Regions from separate parts of the Stenotrophomonas sp. YJH_SMC_82 genome, predicted to be linked through region 1. Evidence: predicted binding sites of a transcription regulator. Region 1 holds the regulator's gene; each other region holds the start of a gene.

Region 1 (3,076 bases):
CTGCAGCACGGCCTGGCCGGCACGTGCAGCGCCCAGCGCTTCTTCAGCGGCGTGGCACAGCTCGACCATGGCGGTGACACCGAGGAAACCCGCGCCGCCCTTGAGCGTGTGGTAGCCCCGGAACACCGCGTTGAGCTGTTCGGTGTCCTGCGGTGCCTGCTCCAGCGACACCAGCTGTTCGCCGAGGCGATCCAGGATTTCCTGTGCCTCGATGATGAAATCGGCAGTGATGTCGTCGGATACCGCGCTCATGCTTACAGCCCCAGATCCGACAACAGGTCGTCGGCGTCGTTCTGCGAGACCGCGTGGCGGTCCAGTCCCTTCAGTGCCGGCCCGGCCAGTTCCGGGGCGGTGCGATGCTGTTCCGGCGGCAGGCCGAGCGCGCCGAAGCCTTCATGCACGCGGCGGACGATGCCGACCACGCGACGGATGATCTGCCCGGTCAGGTCCTGGTAGCTCTGGGTCAGGGCGATCTCGGTCAGGTTGTGGCGGATGCGCTCCAGCTGCGCGTCCTGGCCTGGCTGCAGGCCTTCGGCGCGCAGCTGCTCGGTCAGGCTGCGGCATTCCTCGGCCAGGTCCAGGGTGCGGTGGGTGGCCTGTTCGGTCATCGCCACCACGTGGTCCAGGCGTGCGCACGCATCGTCCAGTTCGCCGGCCTCGCTGGGCACGGTCGGCAGTTCGCCCAGAGCCTGCCCCAGCTCGCGGGCCAGCCGCGAGAGGCCGCTCATCATCGGCTGCGTGCGCAGCGCGACCAGTCCGTCGATGCGTTGCCGCCAGGCGGCTTCGTCACCGGACTCCAGGGCATCCAGGGCTTCCTGCAGGCGCAGGGCGAGGGCGCTCTTGTCGACCGTGGTATCCATCAGGCGCTGGCCGCCAGGCGTTCGAAGATCTTGCCCAGCTTCTCTTCCAGCGTCTGCGCGGTGAACGGCTTGATGATGTAGCCGTTCACGCCGTTCTGGGCCGCTTCGATGATCTGCTCGCGCTTGGCTTCGGCGGTGACCATCAGCACCGGCAGGGTCTTCAGCTTGGCGTCGGCACGGATCGCCTTGAGCAGTTCGATGCCGGTCATCACCGGCATGTTCCAGTCGGTGACGACGAAATCGAAGGGCTGGCTCTGCAGCAGCGACAGCGCGGCATGCCCGTCCTCGGCTTCGGCGGTGTTGGTGAAGCCCAGATCGCCCAGCAGGTTCTTGACGATTCGACGCATGGTCGAGAAGTCGTCGACGATGAGGATGCGCATGTTCTTGTTCAAAGCAGAGTTCCTTTGTTGTTCATTCCGGGCGGCCGGGGGCAGTCGCCTCGGGGATGTTCATTCTTCCAGGCCGGCGTCGACGGCCTCGAAAATCTTCAGGCGGCCGCGCAGGCGCAGCACGGCCTGGCCATGGATCTGGCAGACCCGCGACTCGCTCACGCCGAGCACCGCGCCGATCTCCTTCAGGTTCAGCTCCTGCTCGTAGTACAGCGAGAGCACCAGCTGTTCGCGCTCGGGCAGGTGGCCGATGGCCTTGCCCAGCTCACGGCCGAACTCGCCGCGCTCCAGCACCTGCTGCGGGGTCGGGCCGCCCTGGGCGACGGTATCCAGTTCGCCCTGGTCTTCGATGCGCGACTCCAGGCTCAGCACCTGGCCACGTGCGGCGTCTTCCATCAGCCTCAGGTACTCGGGCAGCGGCATCTCCATCGCGGCGGCCACTTCGGTGGCGCTGGCGGCACGGCCCGTGCTCTGTTCCAGGCGGCGGATGGTGGCGGCGGCATCACGGGCACGGCGGTGCACCGAGCGCGGCACCCAGTCGCCACGGCGGATCTCGTCGATCATCGAGCCGCGGATGCGGATCGAGGCATAGGTCTCGAACGAGGCGCCCTGGTCGGCGTCGTAGCTGCGCGAGGCTTCGATCAGGCCCATCATGCCGGCCTGGATCAGATCATCGACTTCGACGCTGGCCGGCAGGCGCGCGGCCAGGTGGTGGGCGATGCGTCGCACCAGGTCCGAATGCTGGGCGATGACCTCGTTGGCCGCCGAGCGCTGGACTTCCCTGTACTGGTGGGCTGCGCCTTTCATGCGGCCACCCCACGCTGCTTGAGGATGCGTTCGAGGAAGAACTCGACGCCACCGCGCGGTTCGGTCGGTGCCTGCCAGCGCGCGGTGCGGCGTGCGATCTCGGTGATCGCCAGCGCCGACGGGCTGGATGGATAGGCCTTCACCACCGGCTGCTGGCGCTGCACCGACAGGCGCAGCCAGTCATCCTGCGGCACGCAGCCCAGGTAGTTCAGCGAGACATCGGCGAGGAACTTCTCGCAGACGCGGGTCAGCTTCTCGTACAGCACGCGGCCCTCGTTCGGGTCGCGCACCATGTTGGCCACCACCTGGATGCGGTCCACGCCGCGCTCGCGCGATAGCACCTTGATCAGTGCGTAGGCGTCGGTGATCGAGGCCGGTTCGTCACAGACCACCACCACGGTGTCCTGCGCGGCCTGGCAGAAGGTCAGCACGCCGTCGGTGATGCCGGCGGCGGTATCGACCACCATGATGTCCAGCTCGCGTTCCAGTTCGGAGAACACGTTGACCAGGCCGACATGCTCGGCCGGGGCCAGCTCGGCCATGTGCCGGCGGCCGGAAGCGGCCGGGACCACCAGCACGCCGTTCGGGCCTTCGACGATGACGTCGTCCAGCGAGCAGCGGCCGGCCACCAGGTCGGCCAGCGTAAAGGTGGGGTTCAAGCCCAGGATCACGTCGATGTTGGCCAGGCCCAGGTCGGCGTCCAGCAGCAGCGTGCGCTTGCCCATGCCCGCCAGCGCCACCGCCAGGTTGGCGGACACATTCGTCTTGCCCACGCCGCCCTTGCCGCCGGTCACCGCGATGGTGCGCACAGGGCCGAGCGGCTCGCTGCGGGTGGCCGACAGCGGGAAGGTCTTGGTCAGCTTGGCGTACTCACGCGACGGCATGGTTCAACTCCGGGTTGCAGGGCATATCGGCCGCTCGGCGCAAATCTTCAAGGCGAAGTACAAGATTGGCTGCACTGGCCCGGTGCAGGTCCTCCGGGACGTCCTGGCCATCGGTCACCCAGGTGATCGGCAGGGC
Region 2 (3,076 bases), on a different contig from region 1:
CTGTTGCCGGCAGCGATCTCACCGGCGGCCAGGCGGATGCTGGCTGCCGACTGCTGGATCTGGCCGACGATCTGGGTCAGGTGCTGCACGGTGCTGTTGGCATCGTCGCGCATCACCGCAAATACCCCATGGAAGTCACCCTGCATGCGGGTACTGAGGTCACCGCCGGCGATCGCGCGCAGCAGCGTCGACAGTGCGGCCAGGTTGTGGTCGCTGACTTCCATCATGGTGTTGAGGGTCTCCACCATGCGGCGGAAATCGTGGTCGAAGCGCAGTGCATCACCGCGCACGGCGAAGTCACCGGCGGCGGCCGCAGCGGCAAGCTGCTGGATCTGCTCGTTGATCGCGGCCAGGTTGCGCTTGGTGGTCGCCATCGCAGCGGTGAACACCGCCTTCTCGCCCGGCAGTGCTTCCATGTCCACGCTGAGGTCGCCGACGGCATAGCGCTGCATCACTTCAACCAGGCGCTGGGTGACCGCGTTGCTGGAGGCCACCAGCTGGTTGCTGTCGGCCACCATGCGGCCGTACTCGCCCGGGAACGCCGCGGCATCCATGCGGTAGCTGAGTTCACCGGCATCGTGGCGGCGCGCCATTTCGGCCTGCGCAGCCATCACCGCCTGCAGCTGGCCGCGCATGCCCTGCATCGCGTCCAGCAGGCGCCCCACTTCGTCGTTGCTGCGCGCCGGCAGGGTGCTGTCCAGCTTGCCGGCGGCGACGTCACCGGCCACGCGCACCGCTTCGGCCAGCGGGCGGATCGCCAGGCGGCGCAGCAGTATGTAGACACCGGCGCTGAGGGTCAGCGCGGCGATCACGCCGACCAGCAGGGTCAGCCACAGCAGCTGGCGCGCTTCGGCCACGATCACCGCATGCGGCATCACCACGCCCAGCGCGAAGCGCTGCGGGGCATCGCCCACGCGCAGCGGCACATACACGCGCACGTTGCCGGCCGCATCGGGGCTGAAGGCCTCGAAGGGGCGGTCGGCGGCGATCTCGGCCAGCATGCTGCGGGTCAGTGCGTCGTTGCGAGGCTTGCCGATTTCGGCGGCATTGGCCGAGGCCAGCACCACGCCCTTCGGCGACAGCAGTTCGACGCGGCCGGCCCCCATCGGCTTCAGCGTGGCCAGGTGCTTCTGCAACGCTGCCAGCGAGAAGTCGACGGTGAAGACACCGAGGAACCTGTCGTTCTCGATGATCGGCGTGCTCAGCGTACTCATCAGCACCTGCTGCCCGGCGATGTCATAGGCATACGGTTCGCTCACTTTCGGCAGTTTGTCGCGGCTGGGCACCATGTACCAGTCACCGGAACCGCTGGCGGTCTCGGTGTAATCGGTCATCACCGACTGCTGCGGCTTGCCCTCCTGCCAGGCCCAGTAGCTCATGTAGCGGCCGGTGGCATCGTGCGCCTCGGTGTTGACGAACTCGGCATCCTTGCCGTCGAAGGCATCGGCCTCCCACATGGTGCTCTTGCCCAGCCATTCGGGATGGGCGCGCAGCTGCTCGCCCAGCACCGCCGCCAGGCTGGCGCGGTCGGGCACGTCACCACGGGCGCGCTGGGCCAGCACGCTTTCAACCATGGCATCGTTGCTGGCAAAGGCGGTGCCCAGATCGGCCGCCACCTGGCGCGCCTCAGCGGTCGCCTCGCTGGTCATGGTCTGGCGCGAGGCGCTGATAAGGCTGGCGCTGGCCTGTCGGTAGATCAGGAACGCGGTCAGGCCGAAGCACAGCAGCGCGATCGCAGCGGTGCCCAGCATCAGCTTGTGGGCGATGCTGCCCGGGCGGCGGGCAGCGGCGGAACGGGAAGAAGGCATGGGAGGGTCCGCAAGGCAGTTCAGGACGACCGGCACCACGAAGGCACCGCGCAGGCGCGCGATCCGTCGCGCAGGCCACCGGCCGCCGGGCGGGCCCGGCGCTGGAAGCGCACCGGGTTAGCGGCCGCCCGCCAACGAGGTTGAGGCGACCGGCCTGCACATTCCTGAATCTGCTCAGGGTCGGGTCAGCCACCCGTCCGTCGCGATGGCCTCACTCGGCCACGCGGTCCTTGATCCACTGCGCGCGCGGCAGTACCTCGATGCTGCCGACGGCATACTGCTGCAGCACGTCGTCCGGCCCGAAGCACGGTTGCCAGCCCAGCTCACTGCGCAGGCGGGCACTGTCGTAGACACGGTCGATGCTCAATGGCAGCGGCCAGCCACGGCGTTCGAACTCGGCCAGCAGCTGCGGCGCGCGACGGGCCAGCACGCTGCGCGGGTGGGTGGCCAGTTCCAGGCAGTCCTCGCGCCGGAACGGCGTCGGTGCGCAGGCGAGATAGCGGGCGAATCGGGCGCCTTCGTCGAGCAGCAGTGCAGCGTGTGCGCTGGCCACATCGCGGGCGTCGATGCCGCGATGCAGGCGGAACATCGCCATGCGCTCGGGCGGTTCCGGGAAGCACCGGCCCATGCGCAGCACGCGAACGCTGAAGCCCGGCGTGGCGGCAGCTTCAGCCAGGGTCTCGGCCTGCAGCTTGGTGCGATGGTAGATCGTGCGCGGCAGTGGCTCGGTGTCTTCGTCGATCCAACGGCAGCCACCGGCTACCACGGCATGGCCGTACAGCGCGGTGGTGCTGGTCAGCACGAAACGCCGTGCGCCGGCTTCGCGTGCGGCCTGCAGCAGGTGCGCGGTTGCCTCCACGTTGATCTGCTGGAATACCGCGTCCGGCACCAGGCCGACATGCGGAGCATGCAGGGCCGCGGTATGGATGACCGCGTCCACGCCCTGCACCGCACGCGTGACCGCCTGGCGATCGGTGACATCGGCAATGATGCGCGTGGTGGCGAACGGGCTGCGGTCCAGCCCCACCACTTCGTGGGCGGCCGCCAACGCACCGAAGATCGCGCGCCCGATGCGCCCGGAACTGCCGGTCAACAGAATCTTCATTGAGTCCATTCACTCGAAGCGCCCGGGAACTACCGGGATGCTTCGATTCTAGGCATGCATTCGCGCATCTGCGATAGGACAGCCATGCAATCGTGCGTTCATCTTGACGACTTCTCAGGCGCCAGCAGTTGCCGCGCGATGAACAGCGGATCGTCGCCGCCGG
Region 3 (3,076 bases), on a different contig from region 1:
GCGCACGACTGCGCCATTCCACCGCTACGCCGAGGAACTGCCCTTCGTCGATGATGGGGTTGGCAATCAGCTGGTAGCGCACGCCGGCATGGCCGATCTCGCGCTCCTCGCGCTGGCGCGCGCCGGCCAGGCTGGCCAGCGCCGGATGCAGGCCCACGGCATCGCTGCCCACCAGATCTTCGGCCTCGCGCTCGAGTTGCTGCAGCAGTGCCGGATTGACGTAGGCCACCCGGCCCTCGGCATCGATCACCATCAGCCCGGTCTGCGCACTGTCCAATGCCTGCCGCACACGGGTGTTGCCGCGCGCCACGGCACGCTCGGTCTCGATGCGCGCGCGCAGGCGCTGCTGCATGTCGACCAGGCGCTGCGCCAGCTGGCCGATTTCATCGTTGGCGTTGTAGACGCGCAGGGTGGTGTCGAGTCGGTCGTCGGCGATGTCGCTGGCGAAACGCAGGGTGTCCTGGATCGGCTGGCGCACCGCACGCAGCACCAGCACCAGGCTGGTGATCAACACACCGGCGACCAGCAGCAGGGTCACCGCGAACAGCACGCTCATGGTGCGTGCGCCAGCCTGCTGGCGCGCCTGTGCCTTGGCCAGCGCCGCCACCTGGGCCTGCTGGAAGGCGGCCAGCGCCGGCGCCACGCCGGCGGCGGTATCCAGCAGCGATTGCGCCTCTACATCCAGGCCCACGCGGGCGGCGGTATAGCCCAGCAATGCGGCCTGATAGGCCTCCATGCCGTTGCGAAGGGCATCCTGCGCATCGGTCGGCAGGCCCACCAGTGCGAGATCGAACGGCAGCTTTTCTTCGCTCGCACGGTCGGCATGGGTGGAGTCGCCATCGAGCAGCAGCAGTGCCTCCTGGCGGCGCATCTTCTGCAGGGACAACGCCAACGAAGGCCGCTGCAACGCATCCACCTGCGCCTGCAGGGCGTCGGCGGCCTGCTGCAATTGCGCGGCGAGGCCGGCATCGCCACGACCCATCTCATCGACGCGTTCGAACAGGGCGGCCACACCCTGCGAGAACGCGCCGGCGGCTTCGGTCAGTGCCCGCAGCGCCTCGCGCCGGCCGGGATCCATCGGCATCGCGCGCAGCGCCTGAAGATCGGCCTGGAGCGCCTTCTGCGTCGCCAGCAGCTGCGCGCGGTCGGCATCGTCGAAACTACGTGCATACTGGGTCTGCAGACGACGCGCCTCGGCCACCCGCGTGGCCACGCTCGCGGCCAGATCGCTGCCGTGCTGGTAGCTGGCCTGGCTGCGCGCCGCCTGCGTGCTGGCATGGCCGGTCCAGGCGTAGACGGCGGCGATCGCGATCAGGCCCAGCCCACAGACCCACAGGGTCGCCTTGAGCTTGCTGGCCACACTGAGCCGATGCGGCTGCAGCCACAGCAGCAGGCCGGGGGACGCCGAGCGCAGTGCGGCAAGCCGCATGCGCAGGGACCGGAGGTGGGGGACGACGGCCGACATGACAGGCTCCAGGCGGAAGGACGCACCTGTATCGGCGGGAAATGGCGCAACTTTAGGGCGCTCCTGGTTCACTCCCACCGATTGCTGGCGGACGCGGCCTTTGTACCCGGCACAGGCGACGGGGGGATGACACCCGCGCAATGCTTGACCTCAACCCCGGTTGGGAGAGCACAGTAGATCTCCCTCCCCCGCCCGGCGCGCGCATGACGACGCTCGATGTCCCCCGCTACCTGCAACGCCTGCAGCTGGATGCACCGCCACCGCTGACGCTGGCGGGCCTGACCCTGCTGCAGCAGCGCCACAACGCACTGCTGCCGTTCGAAACCCTCAGCTGCCTGCTGCGCGATGCAGTACCGATCGACCTGGACAGCGTGCAGCGCAAGCTGCTCGACGACCGTCGTGGCGGCTACTGCTTCGAACTCAACGGCGGCCTGCTGGCACTGCTGCAGGCGCTGGGCTTCGATGCACAGCCGTTGAGCGCGCGCGTGCTGCTGGCCGCCCAGGACGGCGAACTGACCGCACGCACCCACCTGCTGCTGCGTGTGCAGGTGGACGGCGATGACTGGCTGGTGGATGCCGGTTTCGGCAGCCTGACCCCGACCGTACCGCTGCGGCTGCATGATCCGCAGCCGCAGGCCACGCCCCACGAGCGCTTCCTGTTGCAGCGCCTGCCCGGCGAGGGGGATTTCGTGCTGTCCGCCGAGTCCGGCGATGGCTGGCGGGCGATGTATCGCTTCGACCTGCACGCGCCGGCACCGATCGACAACGTCGTGGGCAACTGGTACGTGTGCACCCATCCCGATTCCAGTTTCCCCGGCCAGCTGCGCGCATCCCTGACCGGGCCGGACTGGCGACGCACCATCGGCAGTGGCAACTACACCGAGTACCGTCCCGGCCAGGCACCGGACAAGCGTCCGCTGCGCGATGTGGGCGACGTGCGCGAGGTGTTGCAGCAGCGCTTCGGCATGCAGCTGCCGGACGACCCACGGCTGGACCCGGCGATCAACGACTGGCTGCAGCGCTCGCGCGCGGCCACGCTGTAGAGCCGGGCCGATGCTCGGATGAGCGTTGGCGGCTGGGTCAACAGCAGCCGAGCATGGGCTCGGCCCTACAGAATCACGCGCGCCTGCAGCGCAATGCGATTGCCTTCGCTGTCGGCGATCTCGGCCACGCGCCAGTCACCGGCATCGGCCGGGCCGAAGCGCAGCTCGGCCCCGGCCTGCAGCGCACGCTCGAGGCTGGCATCCAGGTCATCAACCCCGATGTAGATGCGCGCACCGTGGACGGAGGGCAGATAGTCGGCCCCCCGCACCAGCGCCATGCTGGCACCGGTGGCCTCATCGGCAAACGGCAGGTAGGCCATCCTGCAGTCGTGCAGCAGGATCGGTTCGTCCACCGCCACCTGCAGCCAGTGCTGGTAGAACGTGATGGCCCGGCCCAGGTCAGTGACCGGTATCTCGACGTGCAGGATGGGGTTCATGTCCGCAGGATAACCGGATGCTGACACTGCCTTGCAGGTCCGTACTGGCATGCTGGACCGCCCTTTCCCCGCGGAGTCCTGCATGTCCCTGGCCGATCATCGTGGTGCGCTGGCACCGCTGGGCTTCCTGC
Region 4 (3,076 bases), on a different contig from region 1:
GCGTGGTGCAGGGCGGCGTGTTCATCGGCCTGTTGCTGGCGCGCGTTGTATCGGGCGCGGTCGCGGCCACCGTCGGCTGGCGGGCGGTCTATCTGCTGTCGGCAGCGCTGATGGCGGCCCTGGCCGTGCTGCTGTGGCGGCGTCTGCCGGCGGTGCCGGTGCCGGCGGTACCACCGCGCTGGCGCGAACTGCTGGGTTCGATGCTGGGCATGCTGCGCCGGGACCGCGCGCTGCGCGAGCGTGGGCCGCTGGCATTGCTGCTGTTTGCTGGCCTCAACGTGTTCTGGGCGGCGGTGCCGCTGCCGCTGTCGGCGCCGCCGTTGCAGTGGTCCACCGCGGCCATCGGCGCACTGGGCCTGGCCGGCGTAGTGGGCGCCTTGATGGCGGCGCGGGTCGGGCACTGGATGGACCGCGGTTTCGCCGGTCGGGTCAGTCTTGGCGCGTTGCTGCTGATGCTGGCCGCGTGGTGGCCGCTGCTGGGCCTGCCGCAGTCGCTGTCGTTGCTGCTGCTGGGCGTGATCGTGCTCGACCTCGGTGGGCAGGCACTGCACGTATCGAACCAGGCGCTGCTGCTGCGTGCACCGGCAGAACAGCATGGACGCCTGGTGGCGTTGTACATGCTGTTCTATGCAGTGGGCAGTGGTGCCGGTGCGGCTGCCGGGCCCTGGATGCAGGCCCGGCATGGCTGGCCTGCCGTGTGCCTGCTGGGTGCAGGCATCGCGGCGCTGGCGCTGCTGTGGTGGGCAGCATGGCGGGTGGTGGCGTCCAATGCATCGGCTGGCGGGCGAATCGGTAGAGTCGACTGTCGGTAGAGTCGACTGTCAGTCGACTGCTCTTCGCCCCGCGTGCGAAAAATCCCGCGCTGCGTGCGATAGTCGACCAGCGGTCGACTCTACCTGTCCTGTCGTCATCGCTGCAGTGCACGCCGTCCCGGTGCTTCCTCAAGGTCCGCGCTGGCCACTACCACGCGGTTGCGGCCGCTGCGCTTGGCCTCGTACATCGCCGCATCGGCCCGTGCCATCAGCCGCTCGTAGTCCGGGTGGCCGTCATGGCCGGCTACGCCGATGCTGGCGGTCAGTGCCAGTACCTGGCCGTTGGCCAATGCCACCGGTGACTGCGCGATCTGCCGCCGCAGGCTTTCGGCGATCACCGCGGCCTGTGATTCGCTGGCCGCGACCAGCACCACCACGAACTCCTCGCCGCCATAGCGGAACAGGTAGTCACTGCCGCGGGTCAGCTGGCCGAGCAGGCCGGCGACGTGCTGCAGCGCGCGGTCCCCGGCGTCGTGGCCGTGGCCGTCGTTGATCGCCTTGAAGTGATCCAGGTCGAGCAGCAGCAGCGAGAACGGCGTGCGGTTGCGCGTGGCCAGCTCGATCTCCCGGCGCAGCACGGTAGGCAGGAAGCGGCGGTTGAGCAGGTTGGTCAGCGCATCGCTGCCGGCATCCAGCTCGCCGATGCGCTCGAACAGCAGCGTCATCAGGGTGCGGATGGCGGCCAGGTCCTCGCGGATGGCCGGCAGCACCGCCAGTCGTTGTGCCGGGGCATCGTTGCTCGCCCGCTGCAGGTTGCTGTCGATGCGGGCCATCAGCTGGCCGACCTGCCGGGTCTCGCTGCTCTCGCCGAAGCTGGGGATGCCCTTGTGGGTGAACCACAGGCCGAACTCGGAAGTGGCCAGGCTGGCGCTGTCGCTGGCCTGTACGTGGCCAGCGAGCGCGTAGAGCAGGGCGTTCTCCCAGTCCAGCAGCAGTGCGCGCTGGCGTTCGCGTTCGGTGCCGACGTTCTGCACCAGCGAGAACAGCCGGTACGCAGCATCGGCGCGGGTCGAGCGCTCGCGTGCATGGGTATAGGCCAGGGTCATGCCTTCCATGGCGATGTCCATGATCGCGCTGAGGCAGTCGATGGCGGCGAACGCAGTGGCACTGTCGGGCGCGTCGTCGTGCAGGCGCACGAACAGTTCGTGCTTGAGCACGCGCGCGCCGCGGGTGACCAGGTCGACCGGAATACCGACCCGGGCATGCACATCGCCGATCACCCGCTGCGAGGCAACGGCGCCGGCAATACCGTCGGCATTGGTGGTCAGCAACTGCACCAGCCAGCGCTGCATGGCCGGCTGCAGGCGCTGCTTGACCTGATCGTGGGACAGGAAGCGGCGTGCACGCCCGTCCTGCAGCAGTACCTCGTAGAAGCGTTGGGCCAGCGCCGGCGGGGCATCGGCGGCGGCGGCGTGCAGCAGCGCGGTGGCGGCAGGGCCGGCCTGTTGCAGGCAGTGCTGCCAGGCCTCGGCCAGCGGTTGGCTGGCATCGTCCAGTTGGGGTGGTTCCACGTCGATCTCTGACTGCGTACGGCAAACCACGGGTATCGGCCGCGGTGGCGCACGGTTGATGGCGGGTTGGCCGGTCAGTTTATGCGCGATGCAGGGTTGCACGGCGCGCAAAGCACGTCGGCGCCGCGGCGGCAATGAGTGAACGCATTTGAGAATCACTCGCATTGATGGGAGAATGCGCGCACGGATCGGCCCGCAGGCGACTGCAGCGACGCTCCGCCTCCCCCTCGTCGTTGCCTCAAGCCCTTTGCCAGAGGCCCCGTTGCCCTGCCAGAAGGTCCAGATCATGTCTCCTGCCGTTGTCCTTTCGCCGCGCCCGCTGGCGCTCGCCGTTGCCGCCCTGCTGGCGGGAAGCGCCCTGACCGCCCAGGCCGAAACCGATGCCACCGATATCGACACGGTGCATGTCACCGCCTCGCAGATTGCCCGCCAGGCACTGGGTACCTCGACCATCACCGCCGAGGACATCGCCAAGCGCCCGCCGGCCAACGACATCGCCGAGCTGCTGCGCACCATGCCGGGCGTCAACCTCACCGGCAACAGCGCCTCGGGCCAGTACGGCAACAACCGCCAGATCGACCTGCGTGGCATGGGCCCGGAAAACACCCTGATCCTGGTCGACGGCAAGCGCATCGGTGCGCGTGATGCCGTGCGCATGGGCCGTAGCGGTGAGCGCAATACCCGCGGTGATACCAACTGGGTGCCGGCGGAAATGATCGAGCGCATCGAAGTGCTGCGCGGCCCTGCGGCGGC

Evidence for each region. The regulator FliA, encoded in region 1, starts transcription of late flagellar genes. The targets are predictions, from matches to a motif close to TAAAGTTTNNCNNNCNNNGGCCGATAA.
Region 2: the regulator FliA is predicted to act here: its motif matches at 1,926-1,952, upstream of AC5P53_RS02355 (methyl-accepting chemotaxis protein).
Region 3: the regulator FliA is predicted to act here: its motif matches at 1,494-1,520, upstream of AC5P53_RS01920 (methyl-accepting chemotaxis protein).
Region 4: the regulator FliA is predicted to act here: its motif matches at 2,356-2,382, upstream of AC5P53_RS11110 (GGDEF domain-containing protein).

Annotation. Positions count from the first base shown of each region.
Region 1 covers NZ_JCAFSE010000007.1:27,333-30,408, reverse strand. Annotated here, with positions in the region: gene AC5P53_RS20005 (chemotaxis protein CheA) at 1-252, opposite strand, end outside; gene AC5P53_RS20000 (protein phosphatase CheZ) at 255-860, opposite strand; gene cheY (chemotaxis response regulator CheY) at 860-1,252, opposite strand; gene AC5P53_RS19990 (RNA polymerase sigma factor FliA) at 1,310-2,056, opposite strand; gene AC5P53_RS19985 (MinD/ParA family ATP-binding protein) at 2,053-2,940, opposite strand; gene flhF (flagellar biosynthesis GTPase FlhF) at 2,927-3,076, opposite strand, start outside.
Region 2 covers NZ_JCAFSE010000001.1:508,313-511,388, reverse strand. Annotated here, with positions in the region: gene AC5P53_RS02355 (methyl-accepting chemotaxis protein) at 1-1,808, opposite strand, end outside; gene AC5P53_RS02350 (NAD-dependent epimerase/dehydratase family protein) at 2,020-2,913, opposite strand; gene AC5P53_RS02345 (S41 family peptidase) at 3,012-3,076, opposite strand, start outside.
Region 3 covers NZ_JCAFSE010000001.1:415,880-418,955, reverse strand. Annotated here, with positions in the region: gene AC5P53_RS01920 (methyl-accepting chemotaxis protein) at 1-1,465, opposite strand, end outside; gene AC5P53_RS01915 (arylamine N-acetyltransferase family protein) at 1,669-2,508, shown strand; gene AC5P53_RS01910 (VOC family protein) at 2,574-2,945, opposite strand; gene AC5P53_RS01905 (transporter substrate-binding domain-containing protein) at 3,028-3,076, shown strand, end outside.
Region 4 covers NZ_JCAFSE010000002.1:740,963-744,038, reverse strand. Annotated here, with positions in the region: gene AC5P53_RS11115 (MFS transporter) at 1-812, shown strand, start outside; gene AC5P53_RS11110 (GGDEF domain-containing protein) at 908-2,323, opposite strand; gene AC5P53_RS11105 (TonB-dependent siderophore receptor) at 2,610-3,076, shown strand, end outside.